3 regions of the Limimaricola sp. AA108-03 genome follow, and region 2 is predicted to be linked to each of the others. Evidence: riboswitches for the same ligand, from Rfam matches in the RefSeq annotation. Region 2 holds a riboswitch; each other region holds the start of a gene.
The links. Region 2 has a riboswitch for thiamine pyrophosphate ahead of thiC (phosphomethylpyrimidine synthase ThiC). Riboswitches for the same ligand answer to the same signal wherever they lie in the genome.
Positions count from the first base shown of each region.

Region 1: linked by a shared signal. The riboswitch ahead of ACRAQ3_RS14715 (thiamine ABC transporter substrate-binding protein) and the one ahead of thiC (phosphomethylpyrimidine synthase ThiC) in region 2 are both predicted to bind thiamine pyrophosphate.
Region 3: linked by a shared signal. The riboswitch ahead of thiD (bifunctional hydroxymethylpyrimidine kinase/phosphomethylpyrimidine kinase) and the one ahead of thiC (phosphomethylpyrimidine synthase ThiC) in region 2 are both predicted to bind thiamine pyrophosphate.

Region 1 is NZ_CP193755.1:3,017,365-3,023,736, reverse strand. Features, by position in the region: gene ACRAQ3_RS14735 (AMP nucleosidase) at 1-945, shown strand, start outside; gene ACRAQ3_RS14730 (HU family DNA-binding protein) at 1,078-1,368, shown strand; gene ACRAQ3_RS14725 (PRC-barrel domain-containing protein) at 1,576-1,932, shown strand; gene aroC (chorismate synthase) at 2,035-3,135, opposite strand; TPP riboswitch at 3,229-3,327, shown strand; gene ACRAQ3_RS14715 (thiamine ABC transporter substrate-binding protein) at 3,362-4,348, shown strand; gene ACRAQ3_RS14710 (thiamine/thiamine pyrophosphate ABC transporter permease ThiP) at 4,432-5,901, shown strand; gene ACRAQ3_RS14705 (thiamine ABC transporter ATP-binding protein) at 5,888-6,372, shown strand, end outside.
Region 2 is NZ_CP193755.1:1,888,933-1,895,304, reverse strand. Features, by position in the region: gene thiC (phosphomethylpyrimidine synthase ThiC) at 38-1,849, opposite strand; TPP riboswitch at 1,932-2,069, opposite strand; gene malQ (4-alpha-glucanotransferase) at 2,099-3,913, opposite strand; gene glgB (1,4-alpha-glucan branching protein GlgB) at 3,984-6,206, opposite strand; gene treS (maltose alpha-D-glucosyltransferase) at 6,203-6,372, opposite strand, start outside.
Region 3 is NZ_CP193758.1:17,936-24,307, reverse strand. Features, by position in the region: gene ACRAQ3_RS17560 (thiazole synthase) at 1-455, opposite strand, end outside; gene thiS (sulfur carrier protein ThiS) at 457-654, opposite strand; gene ACRAQ3_RS17550 (FAD-dependent oxidoreductase) at 638-1,612, opposite strand; gene thiD (bifunctional hydroxymethylpyrimidine kinase/phosphomethylpyrimidine kinase) at 1,609-2,409, opposite strand; TPP riboswitch at 2,466-2,566, opposite strand; gene ACRAQ3_RS17540 (helix-turn-helix domain-containing protein) at 2,663-4,099, opposite strand; gene ACRAQ3_RS17535 (malate synthase A) at 4,258-5,781, shown strand; gene ACRAQ3_RS17530 (isocitrate lyase) at 5,860-6,372, shown strand, end outside.

The sequences.
Region 1 (6,372 bases), 1.1 Mb from region 2:
GCGCGGCCGCTGTCGCCTTTCACGGCGCAGCGGATCGACTATTCGCTGGCCCGTCTGGCGCATTACACCGCGACCGATCCGACGCATTTCCAGAACCACGTGCTGTTCACGAACTACCAGTTCTACGTCGAGGAATTCGAGGCCTATGCCCGCCATGTGCTGGCCGATCCCGAGAGCGGCTACACCAGCTTCGTCGGCCCGAACAATCAGGTGATCCGCGACCCCGAGGGGGCAATGCACATCCCGGCCAAGATGCCGCAGATGCCGACCTATCACCTCAAGCGCGCCAACGGGCAGGGGATCACGCTGGTCAACATCGGCGTCGGCCCCTCGAACGCCAAGACCGCGACCGACCACATCGCGGTGCTGCGGCCGCATGCCTGGCTGATGGTCGGGCATTGCGCCGGGCTCAGGAACAGCCAGAGGTTGGGCGATTTCGTTCTGGCGCATGGATATCTGCGCGAGGATCACGTGCTCGACGACGACCTGCCGGTCTGGGTGCCGATCCCGGCGCTGGCCGAGATCCAGATCGCGCTCGAGGACGCGGTGGCGCAGGTCACCGCGCTAGAGGGCTATGAACTCAAGCGGATCATGCGCACCGGCACCGTCGCCACCATCGATAACCGCAACTGGGAACTGCGCGACCAGTCCGGTCCGGTGCAGCGTCTGAGCCAGTCGCGCGCCGTGGCGCTCGACATGGAAAGCGCGACCATCGCGGCCAACGGCTTTCGCTTCCGGGTGCCCTACGGCACGCTGCTCTGCGTCTCGGACAAGCCGCTGCATGGCGAATTGAAGCTGCCCGGCATGGCTTCGGATTTCTATAAGACACAGGTGGCGCGCCACCTGATGATCGGGATCCGGGCGATGGAACGGCTGCGCGAGATGCCGCTGGAGCGCATCCATAGTCGCAAGCTGCGTAGCTTCGAAGAGACGGCTTTCCTCTGAAACCCGCCGATACCGCAAGGAAACAGCGGTTTTTGCTTGCAATGACGCTTGTTTCATTGTGGGTCTAGGCAACACGCCGCGCCAAGCGGTGCAAGGACAAGCCCCGAGCGGGCTGTGGCAAGGAGACCTCGAATGGCCAAACCGATGACCAAGGCGCAGCTCGTCAGCGCCATCGCCGACGAGACCGGCGGCGACAAGAAGACCGCCGGCGCCCATCTGGACGCGCTGGTCGCCATCATCACCCGTGAAGTGTCGCAGGGCGGCGCCGTGACCCTGCCGAACGTCGGCAAGATCTACTGCCGCGAGCGCCCCGAGCGCATGGTCCGCAACCCGGCCACGGGCGAGCAGATCAAGAAGGACGCCGACAAGGTGGTCAAGATGACCATCGCCAAGGCGCTCAAGGACAGCGTCAACGAGGAGTGATCGCCTCTCGCGCCCGCACGGCGCGGAGCGGATCAGGAAAGGGTCGCCCTCGTGGCGGCCCTTTTTCTTTGCGTGCCAATCGTGTCGATAAATGCAAAACGGGATGGGTGCGGGTGCATCTTGCGAGCGAAAACCGGCGCATCGATGCAGCCTGTGGAACAGCCGAGCGGCGCTGTCGGTTTTACCGGCACAGCACAGGAGGACATCATGTTCGACTACAGCGACAGTCATTCCACGATCTCGTCCGACCGGGTCAACGGTACCGAGGTCTACGGCGCCGGTGGCGAGAAGATCGGCCATATCGACCATCTCGTGATCGACAAGAAGTCCGGCAAGATCACTTACGCCGTGATGGGTTTCGGCGGCTTTCTCGGCATGGGCGAGGAGCATCACCCGATCCCCTGGGCCAAGCTCGAATACGACACCGGGCTGAACGGCTACCGCACGGACATCACTGAAAGCCAGCTCAAGGGGGCGCCGGAACGGCCCGAACGCTGGTATGAGGACCGCCGCTGGGAAGAGGCGACCTATGCCCATTACGGCGCGCCCTACTACTGGATCTAAGCCCCTCGCGACCGGGACGCGACGAGGCCGCCGGCACAGCCTCGGCGGCCTGTTTCCGATCTCTTCCAAGAGATCGGTCCGGACCCTTGAAAGGGTCCGGCTCTAGCCGATCCGGCCGCGCGCGCCGCCGGTCTGGCCGCGATCGAGCAGGTAGTGATCGAGCAATACGCAGGCCATCATCGCCTCCGCCACGGGCACCGCGCGAATGCCGACGCAGGGATCGTGCCGCCCCTTGGTGACCACCTCGGTGGGACTGCCGTCGATGCGGATCGAGCGGCGCGGACTCAGGATCGACGAGGTCGGCTTCACCGCGAAGCGCACCACCACATCCTGCCCGGAGCTGATCCCGCCCAGCACGCCGCCCGCATGGTTCGAGCCGAATTCCGGCCCGTTCTCGCCCATGAAGATCTCGTCCGCATTGTCGCGCCCGGTCAGGGCGGCGGCGGCCATGCCTTCGCCGATCTCCACCCCCTTCACGGCGTTGATCGACATCATCGCAGCCGCAAGATCGGTGTCGAGCTTGCCATAGACCGGCGCGCCGAGGCCGGCGGGCACGCCCGAGGCCGTCACCTCGATCATCGCACCGACGGAGTTGTGGTCCTTGCGCAGCGCATCGAGATAGTCGGCCCATTCGGCCGCCGCAGCCGTATCGGGGCACCAGAAGTCGTTGCGCGCGATCTCTTCCATGTCGATCTTCGAGCGGTCGATCACCTTCTCGCCCATCTGCACCATGTAGCCGGTGATCTTCAGCTCGGGCAGCAGCGCCGCCAGCGCCGCACGCGCGACCCCGCCCGCCGCGACCCGCGCCGCCGTCTCCCGGGCGCTCGAACGTCCGCCGCCGCGATAGTCGCGCAGCCCGTATTTCAGGTGATAGGCGATGTCGGCATGGCCGGGCCGGAAGGTTTCGGCGATGTCGCCGTAATCCTTGGACCGCTGGTCGGTGTTGCGGATCATCAGCTGGATCGGCGTGCCGGTGGATTTACCCTCGAACACGCCCGACAGGATCTCCACCGCGTCCGGCTCGCGGCGCTGGGTGGTGTGCTTGTTCTGTCCCGGGCGCCGCTTGTCGAGCCAGACCTGAAGGTCTTCCTCCCGGATCTCCACCCCCGGCGGGCAGCCATCGACCGTGGCGCCGAGCGCGGGGCCGTGGCTTTCGCCCCATGTGGTGACGCGGAACAGGTGGCCGAAGCTGTTGAGGGACATGGGGCGCTCTCCTTGTGGCGGGGCCGGTGTAGCGCGGGGCGAACGCGGGGGAAAGGGCGGGGGCTTGCGCATGGGCCGCGATGGCGTAGTGTCGCGGCCACCTCGGGGGGCCCCTGGCTGAGATGCGCATCGCGCGGACCCGTTGAACCTGAACCGGATCACACCGGCGGAGGGAAGGTCGCGGACACAGGTCCTCCTTGCTCTTCGCCCGCATCGGAGGATGACCATGCACCATCGCCTGATCGCGGGTCTCGCCCTGTCGCTCGCCGCCCTGCCGGCGATCGCCCAGGACAAGACCCTTACCGTCTACGCGCCCGACTACTTCGCCTCCGAATGGGGGCCCGGCCCGGCGATCAAGCAGGCCTTCGAGGCGCGTTGCGGCTGCACGCTCGACTACCAGACCGGCGACCTGCTGCCGCGCCTGCTGCTCGAGGGCGAACGCACCGAGGCCGACGTGGCCATCGGATTCGATTCCACCGAGATGAAGAAGGCGCGCGAGACCGGGCTCTTCGCGCCGCACGGGGTCGACACCACCGCCTTGACGCTGCCGATCGACTGGGACGACGAGGTGTTCCTGCCCTTCGACTGGTCCTATCTCGCCTTCGTCTACGACAACGAGGCGCTGCAGGATGTGCCGGGCAGCTTCGCCGAGCTGGTCGCGGCGCCCGACGACCTGCGCATCGCGATCCAGGATCCGCGCAGCTCGGTCTCGGGCTTGTCGCTGGTGCTCTGGGCCGAGGAGGTGTTCGGCGACGAGGCGGAGGCCAAGTGGGCCGAACTCGCGCCCAAGATCACCACGGTGACGCCCGGCTGGTCCGAAGCCTATGGCCTGTTCACCGAGGGCGAGGTCGACATGGTGCTGAGCTACACCACGTCGCCCGCCTATCACGCGATCGCCGAGGCCGATGACACCGTTTCGGCCGCGATCTTCGAGGAGGGGCATTACATGACCATCGAGCTGGGGGCTCAGCTCAAGGGCACCGATGACGCCGAACTGGCGCAGCAATTCATGGATTTCGTGGTCAGCCCCGATTTCCAGTCATTGATCCCGACCTCCAACTGGTCCTACCCGGCGGCATTGCCCGAGGCCGAATGGCCCGAGGGCTTCCGCGAACTCGACATGCCCGAAAAGGCGATCTGGCTGCCCGAGGACGAGGCCGACGCGCTGCGCGCACCGGCCATCGAGGCCTGGCGGCAGGGGATGTCGCGATAACGCCGGGCCTGGGCGCAGCACCCTTCGCGCAGTGGCGGGGGGACAGCCCGACGCGCTGGGCGGGCGGTCTCGCCGCCGGGCTGGTGCTGGCGCTGACGCTGGGCACGCTGGGCGCGGTCGCTTGGCGGGCCGGTTTCGCGCTGGGCCTCGGCCCCGCCGATCTTTCGGCGATCTGGTTCACCACCTGGCAGGCTGCGCTGTCGGCGGCGCTGTCGGTGGCGCTCGCTGTGCCGATGGCCCGGGCATTGGCGCGGCGGCGCTTCCCGGGGCGGGGGGCTCTGGTGACGCTGCTGGGCGCGCCCTTCATCCTGCCGGTGATCGTCGCGGTGATCGGGCTGATCGGCGTGTTCGGGCGCGGCGGTAGCCTCAACGATGCGCTGGCGCTCGTGGGGCTGGGCCCGGTTTCGGTCTATGGCTGGCACGGCGTGGTGCTGGCGCATGTCTTCTTCAACCTGCCGCTGGCGGTGCGTCTGATCCTGCAGGGCTGGCTCTCGATCCCGGCCGAGCGGTTTCGCCTTGCCGCCTCGCTCGGCGCGCCGGTGGGCCGACTGCTCGAATGGCCGATGCTGCGCGCCGTGGCGCCGGGGGCCTTCGCGGTCATCTTCCTGATCTGCCTGACCAGTTTTGCCGTGGCCCTGACTTTGGGCGGCGGGCCGCGCGCCACCACCGTGGAGCTGGCGATCTACCAGGCGGTGCGATTCGAGTTCGACCTGGGGCGTGCGGCGGTTCTGGCGATGGTGCAGTTCGGCCTTTGCGCTGCGGCGGCGCTGATGGTGCGCGCCGCAGGCGCACCCGAGGCTTTGGGCGCCGGGCTCGACCGGGTGGTGGAACGGTTCGAGCGGGGGGGGCGGTGGCGCGATGCCACGGTCGTCGCTCTGGCGGCGCTGTTCCTCATGGCACCGCTGGCGATGATCGTGGCGCGCGGCGCGCCGGGCCTGCTCGACTTGCCGGCGGGGCTTTGGGGCGCGGCGCTGCGATCGATCGCGGTGGCGCTAGGTGCGACGGCGCTGACCCTCGTCATGGCGCTGGCTCTCGCGCTGCGCGGTGGCGCGCTGGCCCGACTTGCGATGCTGCTGCCGCTGGCGGCCTCCAGCCTCGTGATGGGCACCGGCCTCTTCGTGCTGCTCTACCCGGTGGTCGCGCCGCGCGACGCGGCGCTGGTGGTCACCGGGCTGGTCAACGCGACGATGGCGCTGCCCTTCGCGGCGCGGGTGCTGGTTCCCGCGCTGGCGCAGGCCGAGACCGCGCATGGGCGGCTCGCGACCTCGCTCGGGCTTGTCGGCTGGGCCCGGCTGCGCTGGCTGATCCTGCCACGCCTGCGCCGGCCACTGGGCTTTGCCGCCGGTCTCACGGCGGCGCTGTCGATGGGGGATCTGGGCGTGATCGCGTTGTTCGCGGGCGACGGCGAGGCGACGCTGCCGCTCCTGATGGTGCGGCTGATGTCGGCCTACCGAATGGAGCAGGCGGCGGGTGTCGCGCTGGTGCTTCTGGCGCTCAGCCTCGCACTGTTCTGGATCTTCGACAGGGGAGGGCGCGTCGATGTTGCGTCTTGAGGGGCTGGAGATCCGGCAGGGAGATTTCGAGCTGCGGGCGGACTGGGCGCTGCCCGACGGCGCGGTCGGCGCGGTCATGGGTCCCTCGGGCGGCGGCAAATCGACTCTTCTGGCGGTGATCGCGGGGTTTCTCGCGCCTACATCGGGGCGGGTCTGCTGGAACGGGCACGACCTGACCGCGCTGCCCCCGGCGCGGCGACCGATCTCGATCCTGTTTCAGGACAACAACCTGTTCCCGCACCTGACGGTGGAGCGCAATCTCGCGCTCGGGCTCGACCCGCGCGGGCGGATCGACGCCGGCTCGCGCCAGCGGATCGCCGAGGTGCTGGACCGGGTGGGGCTTGCCGGCATGGGGGCCCGGAAACCCGCGGCGCTGTCGGGCGGCCAACAGAGCCGGGCGGCGCTGGCGCGGGCGCTGTTGATGGACCGCGCGCTGGTTCTGCTCGACGAGCCGTTCGCGGCGTTGGGGCC
Region 2 (6,372 bases):
CGTCAGCGATGCCGGTCCGCGCCGGTCCCGCGTGCCTTCAGGCTTCGGGCTCGGGCACGTAGAGCGCGCCGCCCTCGCGGAACTTCTCGGCCATCTTCGCCATGCCCTCTTTCTGGGCCTCGGACCTGATGTCGTGGCTGATCCGCATGGAACAGAACTTGGGCCCGCACATCGAGCAGAAATGTGCCGTTTTGTGGGCTTCCTTGGGGAGCGTCTCGTCATGCATGGAGCGCGCCGTGTCGGGGTCGAGCGCGAGGTTGAACTGGTCTTCCCAGCGGAACTCGAAGCGGGCGCGGCTCAGCGCGTCGTCGCGGATCTGCGCGCCCGGATGCCCCTTGGCGAGATCGGCGGCATGGGCCGCGATCTTGTAGGTGATCACGCCGGTCTTCACGTCGTCGCGGTCGGGCAGGCCCAGATGCTCCTTGGGCGTGACGTAGCACAGCATCGCGCAGCCGAACCAACCGATCATCGCAGCACCGATGCCGCTCGTGATGTGGTCGTAGCCTGGCGCGATGTCGGTGGTGAGCGGCCCCAGCGTGTAGAAGGGCGCCTCGTCGCAGCAGGCCAGCTGCTTGTCCATGTTCTCCTTGATCTTGTGCATGGCGACGTGGCCGGGCCCTTCGATCATCACCTGGCAGTCATGCTTCCACGCGATCTGGGTCAGCTCGCCCAGTGTCTCCAGCTCCGCGAACTGCGCCGCGTCGTTGGCGTCGGCGATCGAGCCCGGGCGCAGCCCGTCGCCCAGCGAGAACGACACGTCGTAGCGGCGGCAGATCTCGCAGATCTCCTCGAAATGCTCGTAGAGAAAGCTCTCGCGGTGGTGGTGCAGGCACCACTTGGCCATGATCGAGCCGCCGCGGCTGACGATGCCGGTGACCCGGTCGATGGTGAGCGGCACGTGATGCAGCCTGAGCCCGGCATGGATGGTGAAGTAGTCCACCCCCTGTTCGGCCTGCTCGATCAGCGTGTCGCGGAACACGTCCCATGTCAGGTCCTCGGCGATGCCGCCGACCTTCTCCAGCGCCTGATAGAGCGGCACCGTGCCGATCGGCACCGGGGAATTGCGCAGGATCCAGTCGCGGATGTCGTGGATGTCGCGCCCCGTGGAGAGGTCCATCACCGTGTCGGCGCCCCAGCGCGTGGCCCAGACCATCTTCTCGACCTCCTCCTCCATCGAGGAGGTGACCGCCGAGTTGCCGATATTGGCGTTGATCTTCACGAGGAAGTTGCGGCCGATGATCATCGGCTCGAGCTCGGGATGGTTGATGTTGGCGGGGATGATGGCGCGGCCGCGCGCGATCTCCTCGCGCACGAATTCGGGCGTCACGTGATCGGGGATCGCGGCGCCGAAGCTCTCGCCGTCGCGCGGCCGGGCCAGCGCCGCGTCGCGGCCCATGTTCTCGCGGATCGCGACGAATTCCATCTCGGGCGTGACGATGCCCGCGCGTGCATAGGCGAGCTGGGTGACGGCGCGGTCGGCCGTCGCGCGGCGCGGCGCATGGGCGCGCGGGAAGGGGCGCAGCTTGCCGCTGGCCTCGTCTCGGCCATTGTCCTCGGGGCGGGTGGCGCGGCCCGGATAGGTTTCGGTATCGCCGCGCGCGGCGATCCATGCCTCGCGGTGACGGGGCAGGCCAGCGGCGGTGTCGATCGCGGCCTCGGGATCGGTATAGGGGCCCGAGCTGTCATAGACCCGGACATCCGGCTCGCCGGCGCTGGGGTGCAGGGCGATCTCGCGCATCGGCACGCGGATCTCGGGATGCAGGGTTCCGGCCGTCCAGACCTTGCGCGAGGCGGGCAGCGCGCCGGTGGTGACCTTGGGCAATTCGGGCGGGGTGGTGTTGATCGTCATGCGGCGTCCTTGCGTCGGCGGTGACGATCCAGAACGACAGCGGGGGTGGAAGGGCGGCGATGGAGCGGGAGTCTCCCCCGAAGCCAGCGGCCGCGCACCGTCCCTACGCCAGTATGAACTGGATCAGGTTCGAAGGGTCTGCGCGCGCGTGGGCCGCCATTCATGGCGACCTCGCCCAGCGATATCTCAGCCCCTTGCCGGGGCCCCCCTGGTGAAGTGCGGCCACCCTGCCGCCGGGTCAGGCGGCTGTCAAGCGCCCCGCCGGCGCTCGCGCCGCATCATCGAGGTCACGGCGCGAAACTCGGGATGGGTGGCGATCCGCGACAGGTCGAGCGGCGCCCGCGGGCGCCAGTTGGGATAGTCGTCCACCGTGCCGGGCATGTTGGTCGGCGCCTGCGGCCCGACCATGTCTGCCAGCCGGACGCCGACAAGCGCGGCGCGGCTCCGCGCGAGGTAGCGATAGGCCGCGACCAGCACCTCGCGCGGCATTTCCTTCTGCCGCGGCAGCCGCCCGCGCAGCGCGCCGGCGCGGCGCATCGCGTCGAGCAGGGCGCGGCGTTCGCGGGCGCGCTCCTTCTCATGCGCGTCGCTGTCCTCTTCGCCGACGAGGCCGAGCTTGCGGCGCAGCGCGATGTCCTCGCCGGCCCACCAGCGTTCCAGCACCGGCAGGTCGTGGGTCGAGAGGCAGGCCAGCGCGGTGGGGCTGTACTCCTGCGGCGCCCGGAAACGGTCGCCCTCCTTCTCGAAGTAGAGAATCGAGTAGGACAGGATGTTGGCCGCCTGCATGGCCTCGCGAAAGCCGGGCGGCACGAAGCCCAGATCCTCGCCGATCACCACCGCGTTCTGGGCGCGGCTTTGCTGCGCCAGCACGCGCAACAGGTCGGAGAAGGGGTAGCGCAGATGCGCCCCGGCGCTGGCGGGCTCGCCCTCGGGGATCAGGAAGAGCTGCCACAGCGCCATCGCGTGGTCGATCCTGAGCGCGCCGGCATGGGCGAGCTGCGCGCCGATCATGTCGCGGAACGGCGCGAAATCGAGCTTGCGCAGCGTGCCGGGGTTGAAGGCGGACAGGCCCCAATACTGGCCCTCGGCGGCAAAGACGTCCGGCGGCGCGCCGACCGCGAGACCGGTCATCTGCACCTCGCCGCCGCTCCAGCTGGCCGAGCCGTCGGGAGCTTCGCCCACCGCGAGATCGAGATAGAGCCCGATGCGCATGCCCGCGTCGAGCGCGCAGGCCTGCGCCTCATCGAGCTGGCGCGTCGCGCGCCATTGCAGCCAGAGATGAAAGCGGACCTCCTCCGCATTCCTGTCGGCGAAATCCGCGACCTCGGGACTGTCCGCGTCTTGCAACGCCGCGGGCCAGCCCTTCCAGCCCGAGCCGTGGCCTTCCGCCACCATCGCCAGCGACAACGCCTCGAACAGCGCGTGGCGGCGCAGCGGCTCGGCGCCCCGGGTCACGAAATCCTCGAAATCCGCCTCGTCGCCATCGAAGGGTCGCCGGCCGAAGGCCGCGCGCAGAGCCTTTAGCTTTGCGGGCACCACCGCGTCGTAATCCACCAGATCGCCGGCGCGCAGCGCCTCGCCGTCGAGATCGCCCGCCTCGTGCCCCAACAGGTCGTCCAGCGCGATATAGACCGGGTTGAGGAAGCTGCGGGTCGAGGGAAAGAAGGGGCTGCGGCGGTCGGGATCGCCGAGGAACAGCGCGTGCAGCGGGTTCACCCCGAGGAAATCCGCCCCGGCGCGCCCGGCGGTCCGCGCCATCTCCGCGAGATCGCGGAAATCGCCGATGCCGTGATTGCGCGCCGAGCGCAGCTCGTAGAGCTGGCAGAAGATGCCCCAGCCCGGGGCGCGGTCGAGCCAGTCGGGAAAATGACAGATGCCATCCTCGGGCACCTGCATCTCCTGCGGCGCGGCGGGCCCCTCGGGCGCGCCTTCGGGATCGACGCCGATCTTGCGCAGGATCAGCCGCAGCGTCGCCTCGGGAACGGGGCGGCTGCCCTCGCCATGCGGGTCGTCATATTCGGTGGTGATCCCGTGATGGCGGCACAGATCGGCGAGGTCGGTCATGCGGGCTCCATGATGGGGCCGGGCAGGGCGCCCGGCCCGTGAGGGAAGGCGGGCCCATCGGCCCGCCGGGTCAGCGGTCGGGAACGAGAACGATGGTCGCCAGCGGCGGCAAGGTCAGCGCCAGCGACACCGAGCGGCCATGGCACTCCTCCTGTCGGCAGGCGATCCTGCCCGAGTTGCCGACGCCGGAACCGCCGTAGATCTCGGCATCCGTGTTCAGAAGCTCGGTCCAGTCGCCGCCCTCGGGCACGCCGATCCGGTAGTCCTCGCGCACCACGGGGGTCATGTTGGAGATGATCAGCGCCGGGCGCGTGCCGCTATCGGCCTTGCGAAGGAAGGCGAAGATCGAGCGTTCGTCGTCGCCGCCATCGACCCATTCGAAACCCGCCGGGTCGCAATCGAGCGCGTGCAACGCCGGCTCGTCGCGGTAGAGACGGTTGAGATCGCGCACGAGGTTCTGCGCGCCCTTGTGCTTCTCGTCCTCGAGCAGGTGCCAGTCGAGCGACACGTCGTGGTTCCACTCGCGCTCCTGTCCGAACTCGCAGCCCATGAACAGGAGCTTCTTGCCCGGATGGGTCCACATGAAGCCCAGATAGGCGCGCAGGTTCGCGAATTTCTGCCAGCGGTCGCCGGGCATCTTGTTCAGCAGCGACCCCTTGCCATGCACCACCTCGTCATGGCTGATCGGCAGCACGAAATTCTCGGACCACGCATAGTGGATCGAGAAGGTCATCTGGTGGTGGTTGTACTTGCGGTAGACCGGGTCCTGCTGGATGTAGCTCAGGCTGTCATGCATCCAGCCCATGTTCCACTTGAAGTCGAAGCCCAGGCCGCCCTGGTCGACGGGACGGCTGACGCCCGGAAAGGCGGTGCTTTCCTCGGCGATGGTGGCGGCGCCGGGGGTCCGGAGCTGCACCTGGTGGTTGGTGCCCTTGAGGAACTCGATCGCGTCGAGGTTCTCGCGGCCGCCATACTGGTTCGGGATCCATTCGCCCTCGTTGCGCGAATAGTCGAGGTAGAGCATCGAGGCGACCGCATCCACGCGCAACGCGTCGATGTGGTACTTGTCGAGCCAGAAGGTGCCCGAGCAGCGCAGGAAGTTCGCCACCTCGTTGCGCCCGAAATTGTAGATCAGCGTGTTCCAGTCCTGATGGAAGCCCTGCCGCGGATCGGCATGCTCGTAGAGCGCGGTGCCGTCGAAATTGGCGAGGCCATGCGCGTCGGTCGGGAAATGCGCCGGCACCCAGTCGACGATGACGCCGATGCCCGCCTGGTGCAGCCGGTCGACCATCGCCGCGAACTGCTCGGGCGTGCCGTAGCGCGAGGTTGGCGCGAAGAGGCCCACCGGCTGGTAGCCCCACGAGCCGGTGAAGGGGTGCTCGGAGACCGGCATGAACTCCACATGGGTGAAGTTCATGTCCTGCAGGTAGTCGACCAAGAGCCCGCCGATCGTGTCGTAGTCGAGGATCTCGCCCTCGGCGCCGCGGCGCCACGAGCCGAGATGCACCTCGTAGATCGAGACCGGCTTGTCGTGCAGCGTGCTTTTGCCACGGCTCTCCATCCACGCGGCATCCTGCCATTCGTGGCGGTGCATGCCGTGCACGATCGAGCCGGTGGAGGGCGGCTGCTCCTGCCGGAACGACATCGGGTCGGCCTTGAGCGGCTGCAGGTCGCCATGCGCGCCGACGATCTCGAACTTGTAGAGATCGCCCACCGCGAGCCCCGGCACGAACAGCTCCCACAGACCGGCGCCGAAGCGGCGGCGCAGCGGGTGGCGGCGTCCGTCCCAGGCATTGAAATGGCCGACGACGCTGACCCGGCGGGCATTGGGCGCCCAGACCGCGAAGCTCACACCCTCGACGCCCTCATGGGTCACGGGATGCGCGCCGAGCCGTTTCCAGATCTCTTCGTGGCGGCCCTCGGCGACGAGGTATTCGTCCATCTCGCCCAGCACCGGGGTGAAGCGATAGGGGTCGTCGCGCTCCCATTCGTGGCTCCCGGCCCTCATGCGCAGCCGGTAGGGGGTGCCGAAGTCGAAGCCGCCGGGCATCGGGCCCCAGAACACGCCTTCGGGGTTGATCCGGCTCAGCGGCGCGATCTCCGATCCCTCGGGGGTGATCGCCACCACCTCGGCGGCGTCGGGCGCGAAGACGGTCAGCCCCATCACGCCGTCCTCGGTCTTGTGCGGCCCGAGGAGTTCGAAGGGATCTCCCATGCGGCCGCGGATGATGGCTTCGATCCGCGTGGCGTCGGGGGCCGATGCGGGCAGGGTGTCGCTCGCGTGGGTCGTCATTGGGTATCCTCTTCGTCGATCAGGTCGAGCAGGCCGCTCAGCGGAATGTCCACCCAAGCCGGGCGACTGGCAAGCTCGTAGCCCACTTCGTAGACCGCTTTCTGGATCAGGAAGAGATCCAGAAGCGCGGCGGCGAAGCCTTCGTCGTCGGGATGCGCCGGGTTGT
Region 3 (6,372 bases), on a different replicon from region 2:
CCCCAGGGCATCAGCACCTCGCAGCCCGCGTCGAGCAGCTTCTCCGCCAGCACCAGGTCCTCGGTGGTGTAGGGGAACACCTTGAATCCCTCGGCGCTCAGGATCGCCGCCGCCTCGACGAGGCCCCATGGATCGGGCTGCAGCGTGTCGGCATGGCCGATCACCTCCAGCTTGATCCAGTCGGTGCCGAACAGCTCGCGCGCCATGCGCGCGGTGGTCACCGCCTCGCGCGCCGAATGGCAACCGGCGGTGTTGGGCAGGAGCCGCACCCCCAACTCGCGCACCAGCGCCCAGAAATCCGCGCCCTCGCCCGCCGCCGCCTCGCGCCGCACCGACACGGTGGCGATTCCCGCGCCGGAGCGGCGGAACGCCTCCGACAGCACCTTCGGGGAAGGGTATTGCGCCGTGCCGAGCATCAGCCGCGAGGCGACCGGCGTGCCGTAGAAGCCGAGCATCTCAGCCTCCCTGCCGCGGCGCGACGATCTCGATCCGGTCGCCGGGCGCGATCGGCGTGGCGGCACGGGCACCGGCCGGGACGAACTCCTCGTTCAGCGCCGTCGCCACCGTTTCGCCGTCGCGCCCGAGCGCGACCAGCGCCTCGGCCAGGGTCGTGGCCGTCACCTCCTGCGGCGTGCCGTTAACCATGATCTTCATCGCAAACCTCCGGTTTGATGCCGTCGCAGATCCAGTCCGCCGCCATCCGCGCCATGCTGGGCGCGAGTAGAAAGCCGTGGCGGAACAGACCGTTGACATGGATAATCCCGCCGCGTCGCCGGATGCGCGGCAGGTTGTCGGGAAAGGCGGGACGCGCATCGGCGCCGATCTCGAGTATCTCGGCCTCCGCGAAGGCGGGGTGCAGCGCGTAGGCGGCGCTGAGCAGTTCCAGCGCGGCGCGCACCGTGGCGGGGCCGCGCCCCGCGCTCTCGATCTGCGTAGCGCCGAGCATGTAGATGCCGCCGCCGCGCGGCACCACGTAAAGCGGGTAGCGCGGATGCAGCAGCCGGACGGGCCGCGTCAGCGCCAGTTCCGGCGCGCGCAGGACCAGCATCTCGCCGCGCACGCCGCGCAGATCCGCCAGCACGTCGCGCGCGGCCAACCCGCGACAATCGATCGCCGGCCCCGTCGCACGGACCTCCCCGGTTTCGAAGGCGACGCCACGCTCGGCCAGCCTCTGCCGCAGCCCGGACAGGGTCGCGCGCGGGTCGAGATGCGCCTCCGTTTCGACATGCAGGCCGCGCCCGAAACGCCCGGCGAGATCCGGCTCCAGCGCCGCGACCGCCTCGGCATCGAGCAACCGGCCCGGCACCCGGCGCGCGAAACGATCCAGCTCGGCCCGGTCGCGCCCCAGCGCCACCACCAGCGTGCCGCGCCGGGTCACCTGCGCGCCCTGCGCCTGCCACCAGTCGGCGGCCTCGCGGCCGAGCCGCACCACCGGTTCCTCCGCCGTCTCGCCCTCGCAATCGGGCGCGAGCATGCCGCCCGCCCACCAAGAGCAATGATGCGGTCCGGCCCCCTCCTGCCGGTCGATGACCCTGACCTTCCGGCCGCGTGCCGTGAGTTCGGCCGCCACGGCAAGGCCCATCACCCCGCCGCCGATGATCTCGTGGGTCATCGCCGGCCCTCGTGGAAATGATCCACCGGGCCGTGGCCCGACCCGACGCCGAGCCGGTCGGCGGCGCGGATCGCGCCCGAGAGCCAGCCCTGCGCTCGTTCCAGCGCCGCCTCGGGCGCGCGGCCGAGCGCCAGCAGCGCCGCCAGCGCGGCGGAGAGCGAGCATCCGGTGCCATGGGTGTTGCGGGTGTCGATGCGCGGGCCCGAGACCTCGTGCAGACCGGTCCGGGTCACCAGCCGGTCGGTGCAGCAGGGGCCCGTGGCATGGCCACCTTTCATCAGCACCGCCTCGGGTCCGAGATCGAGCAGCGCGCGCCCCTGCGCCACGACCTCCTCCGGCCGGGCCGCCACGGGGGCGCCGAGCAGCCGGGCCGCCTCGGGAAGGTTCGGCGTCAGGATCGTGGCGCGGGGCAGCAGTCGCGCGATCAGCGCCGCGACCGCCGCGTCGTCGAGCAGCGCATCGCCCGATTTCGCGATCATCACCGGGTCGAGCACCACCGGACCGGCATATCCCTCGAGCGCCTCGGCCACCGCCGCGATGATCCCGGCATGGCCAAGCATGCCGATCTTGATCGCGTCGGGCGGGATGTCGTCGCGTACGGCGGCGATCTGCGCCGCGACCATCTCGGGCCGGACCGGCATCACCCCGGACACGCCGCGGGTGTTCTGCGCGGTGATCGCGGTGATCGCCGACGCGCCATAGACGCCGAAGGCGGCAAAGCTCTTGAGATCGGCCTGGATGCCCGCGCCGCCACCGCTATCCGAGCCCGCGATGGTCAGGGCCGTCTTGATGCGCATCGTCTCGCTCCCCCCCCGGACGGGGGACGCGGGACGGACCACGGGCGTGACAAGCCTCGGGTCGCGTCTCCGTTCCCTCCGCCGGTGCTAACCGGATCAGGTTCGATGGGTCGGCTCGCGCCTCTCAGCCCCCAGCGGGGCACCCCAACGGATTCGAGCGGACGTTAGCGGCGCGGTCAGGTTGACGCAAGGGAGGGAGCTCCGCCCCCGGCCCGCGCGGGCCTCCGGCGCATTTGGAGAGAGGTGAAGGGGATCAGCGCTCGCCCTCGAAACGGTAGATCGCGAGGCCGCGCTCGCTCTCGTCGATCTCGAGGCGGCGATTGACCGGCGCATGGGCCCGGCTGGCGCAGTTCGGCCGCTCGCAGAGATAGCAGTTGATGCCGATGCCGGTGGGCGTGATCCGGTCGAGATCGAGCCCCTGCGCATGGGCGAGGCGCGGCGCATAGGCGACGTCGCAGCCCAGACCGATGGCCAGCCGGGTCGCGGGCTGGCCCAGCGTGCCGCCATGCCGGGTGATGCTGCGCGCGATCGAGAAGTAGCGCGCGCCGTCGGGCATCGAGATGACCTGCGTCTGCACCCGGTCGGGCGCCTCGAAGGCGGCGTGGATGTTCCACAAGGGGCAGGTGCCGCCGAAGGAGGAGAAGGGAAAGCGCCCGGCGCTGAAGCGCTTGGAGATGTTGCCCGCCTGATCGACCCGCACGAAGAAGAACGGGATGCCGCGGGCGCCCTCGCGCTGCAGCGTCGTCAGCCGATGCGCCACCTGTTCGTAGCTGGTGCCGAAGCGGTGCGACAGCAGTTCCACGTCGTAGCCCGCGCTCTCGCAGGCCGAGAGAAAGCGGCCATAGGGCATCAGGAGCGCGGCGGCGAAGTAGTTGGCGAGGCTGACCCGCGCCAGCGCCAGCGCCGAGGGGTCGGTCAGCCCCGAATCCGCGATCTCGTCGGCGATCTCCTGGCCGCGCTCCAGCCGCGCCAGCAGCACCGCCATCTGGAACCGTCGGCTCGGCTGGCCCAGAAGCTCCGACAGGCGCAGCTCGCCGCGATGCGCCACGTGCTGGCGCAGCCGTCCCGCCATGACGTCCGATGGCAGGATGCGGACCCGCACGCCATGCGCGCGCAGCCGCTCGGTCAGGGCGGTATGCGGCTCGCTGCGGTGCAGCTTCATCTCCTCGGCCATGGCCTCGGCGGCGCGGTCGAGGCTGTCGACATGGTTGCGCCGCTCGAACAGCCAGGCCCGCACCGCCTGCACCGCGCGGCTGCCCTCCTCCAGCACCTCGACCTTGTCGCGATCCGCCAGCGGGTTGGTGTCGGTCTGGCGCGACAGCACCAGCTGCCGGTAGCGATCATGCAGCCGCACCAGCGCCGCGGCGACGTTCGGCGCGGCCGAGAGCGCCTGCTCGATCTCGACCCGGCCCACCTCGGCTTCGAGCACCGGGTCCTTCAGCGCCGCGCCGAGATCGGCGGCGAGCTGCGCGTCAGTCTCGGGCGCCAGTTCGCTCACATTGATGTCGAAGGCCTCGGCCAGCCGCATCAAGAGCTTGGCCGAGGCGGGGCGCTGGTTGCCCTCCATCAGGGTGACGTAGCTCGACGACACGCCGAGCCGCCCCGCCATCTGCGACTGCGTCAGTCCCAAGGAGACGCGCAGCGCCTTGAGGCGGGGGCCGATCAGGAGTTTCTGGCTGCGGTCGCTCATTTCATGACTAACAATGTTTCAATCATATGGCTTACATAAATTACATCATTACCCGTTAGCAACAAAATTATGCTGCACCTGCGCGATGACCACACTAACCTTACAGACAGAGAGGCGTCGATCCTCCCTTCGGCGCCGGCAACAGGAAGGTCATGCAGATGCCACTCGATCTCGTCCCCGCCCCCGCAGCGCCCAAGCCGGTCCTGCTGCGCGACGTGCCGGGTGCCGGCCGCGTCCTGACCGATGACGCGCTGGCGCTTGCCGCCGAATTGCAGACCCGTTTCAATCCCAAGATGCAGGCGCTCTCGGTCGCCCGCGACCGTCGGCAGGAGCGCGCCGATGAAGGCCGCCTGCCCGATTACCTCGAGGAGACCACCGGCATCCGCAAGGGTGTCTGGGCCTGCGACCCGGCCCCCGAGGCGCTGCGGGACCGCAGGCTCTGCCTCGCCACCGCCGCCGAGGCGGGCGGGCTCGCCACCGCCCGCGCCGCCGGGGCCTCGACGCTGCTCGTCGATCTCGACGAGGCCACCGCGCCCGGCTTCGCCAACCTGATCGCGGGCTTCGCGGCGCTGGCCGAGACCCCGGACGACCCCACGCCGATGCTGTTCCGCCCGCGGCCGCTCGATCGCGACGAGGCGGCGCTGCTGATCGGCGGGCATCCGGTCTCGGCCGGTCTGTTCGATCTGGCGCTGATCCTCACCCATTTCGGGGCCAGCCTCTCGGCCCGCGAGATGGGGCCCTATCTGCAGATCGGCGCGATCGACAGCCACCGCGAGGCGCGACTCTGGTCCGAGATCATCGCCATCGCCGAGGAGCGCACCGGGCTGGCGCCGGGCACGATCCGCGTCGAGGTGTCGCTCGAGACCGTCAATGCCGGTTTCGAGATGGACGAGATCCTGTGGGAGCTGAAGAGCCGCGCGCTCGGCCTGACGATGCGCCGCGCGCCGCTCACCGCCTCCTATCTGCGGCTGATGCGCGCCCATGGCGACGCGCTGCTGCCGGTCAAGCTCGATCCCGAAGCCGCTTTCCTTGGCACCTGCGCCGCGCGCATGGTCAAGGTCGCGCATCGCCGCGGCACCCATGCCATCGCAGAGGCGCCGGAGGGGAGCGATCCGGCACAGCTGCGTCGTCCGCTCGACGAGGGCTGCGACGGGCTCAGGCTCGACGCGCCGGACCGGATCGACGCGGCGCGCGAGGCGATCGCCCGGGCGCTGCCGGGGCCGCACCAGATCGGCCGCCCGCGCCAGTATTTCCGGATCAGCCCCGAGATGCTGCTGAAGCCCCATGCCGGTCACGTCACCGAGGCCGGGCTGCGCGGCACGATCCATGTCGCCATCGCGGCGCTCGCCGCCTGGATCGCCGGGCGCGGCCCGGTGAGGATCGAGGAAAGCCTGCATGGCCTCGCCTCGGCCGATCTTGCCCGGGCTAGGCTGGGCCAGTGGCTGGCCCATGGCGCCAGCGTCGAGATGGAGGCGGGCGAGACGCGCCGCATGACCGCCGACTGGCTGGCCGAGCTGATCCACGAGGAGATCGTGGCGCTGGTTGAGTGGCTCGGACCGCACAGCTTCCATCGCGGCCGCTACGCCTCGGCCGCAAGGATCGTGCAGGAGGCCGCCTGCGCCAGCCCGCAACCCGACCACGTCGCCCGCCTCGCGGCGCCGCTGCTCGACACGCTCGACTGAGATCACGCGGGGGCCTCGCACTGGCTTCGGGCCCCCGCCCCCCCCATCGACACCCAAGGACCCACCCATATGACCGATATGACCCCCCCGAGCCGAAAGACCTATGCCGAGCGCCGCGCCGCGCTGCAGGCGCGCTTTCCCGAAGGCGCCGCCCCCGGCGGCATCGGCATCGACGACATCCTGCAGCTGCAGATGCAGAACACCTACAACACCCATCTCGACATCGCCCGCGACATGGCGAAGGTGATGCGCGCCGACATGGCCGCCTATGATGCCGACCCCGAGCATTTCACGCAAAGCCTCGGCTGCTGGTCCGGTTTCCACGCGCAGCAGATGATCCGTTCGGTCAAGCGGCTGCGCGGCACCACCAAGGGTGCCTATGTCTATCTCTCGGGCTGGATGGTCGCGGGGCTGCGCAACCGCTGGGGTCATCTGCCCGACCAGTCGATGCACGAGAAGACCGCCGTGGCCGACCTGATCGAGGAGATCTACGTCTCGCTCAGGCAGGCCGACGAGGTCGAGCTCAACGACCTGTTCCGTGCGCTCGACAAGGCGCGCGAGAGCGGCGATGCCCAGGCCGAGCGCGACGCC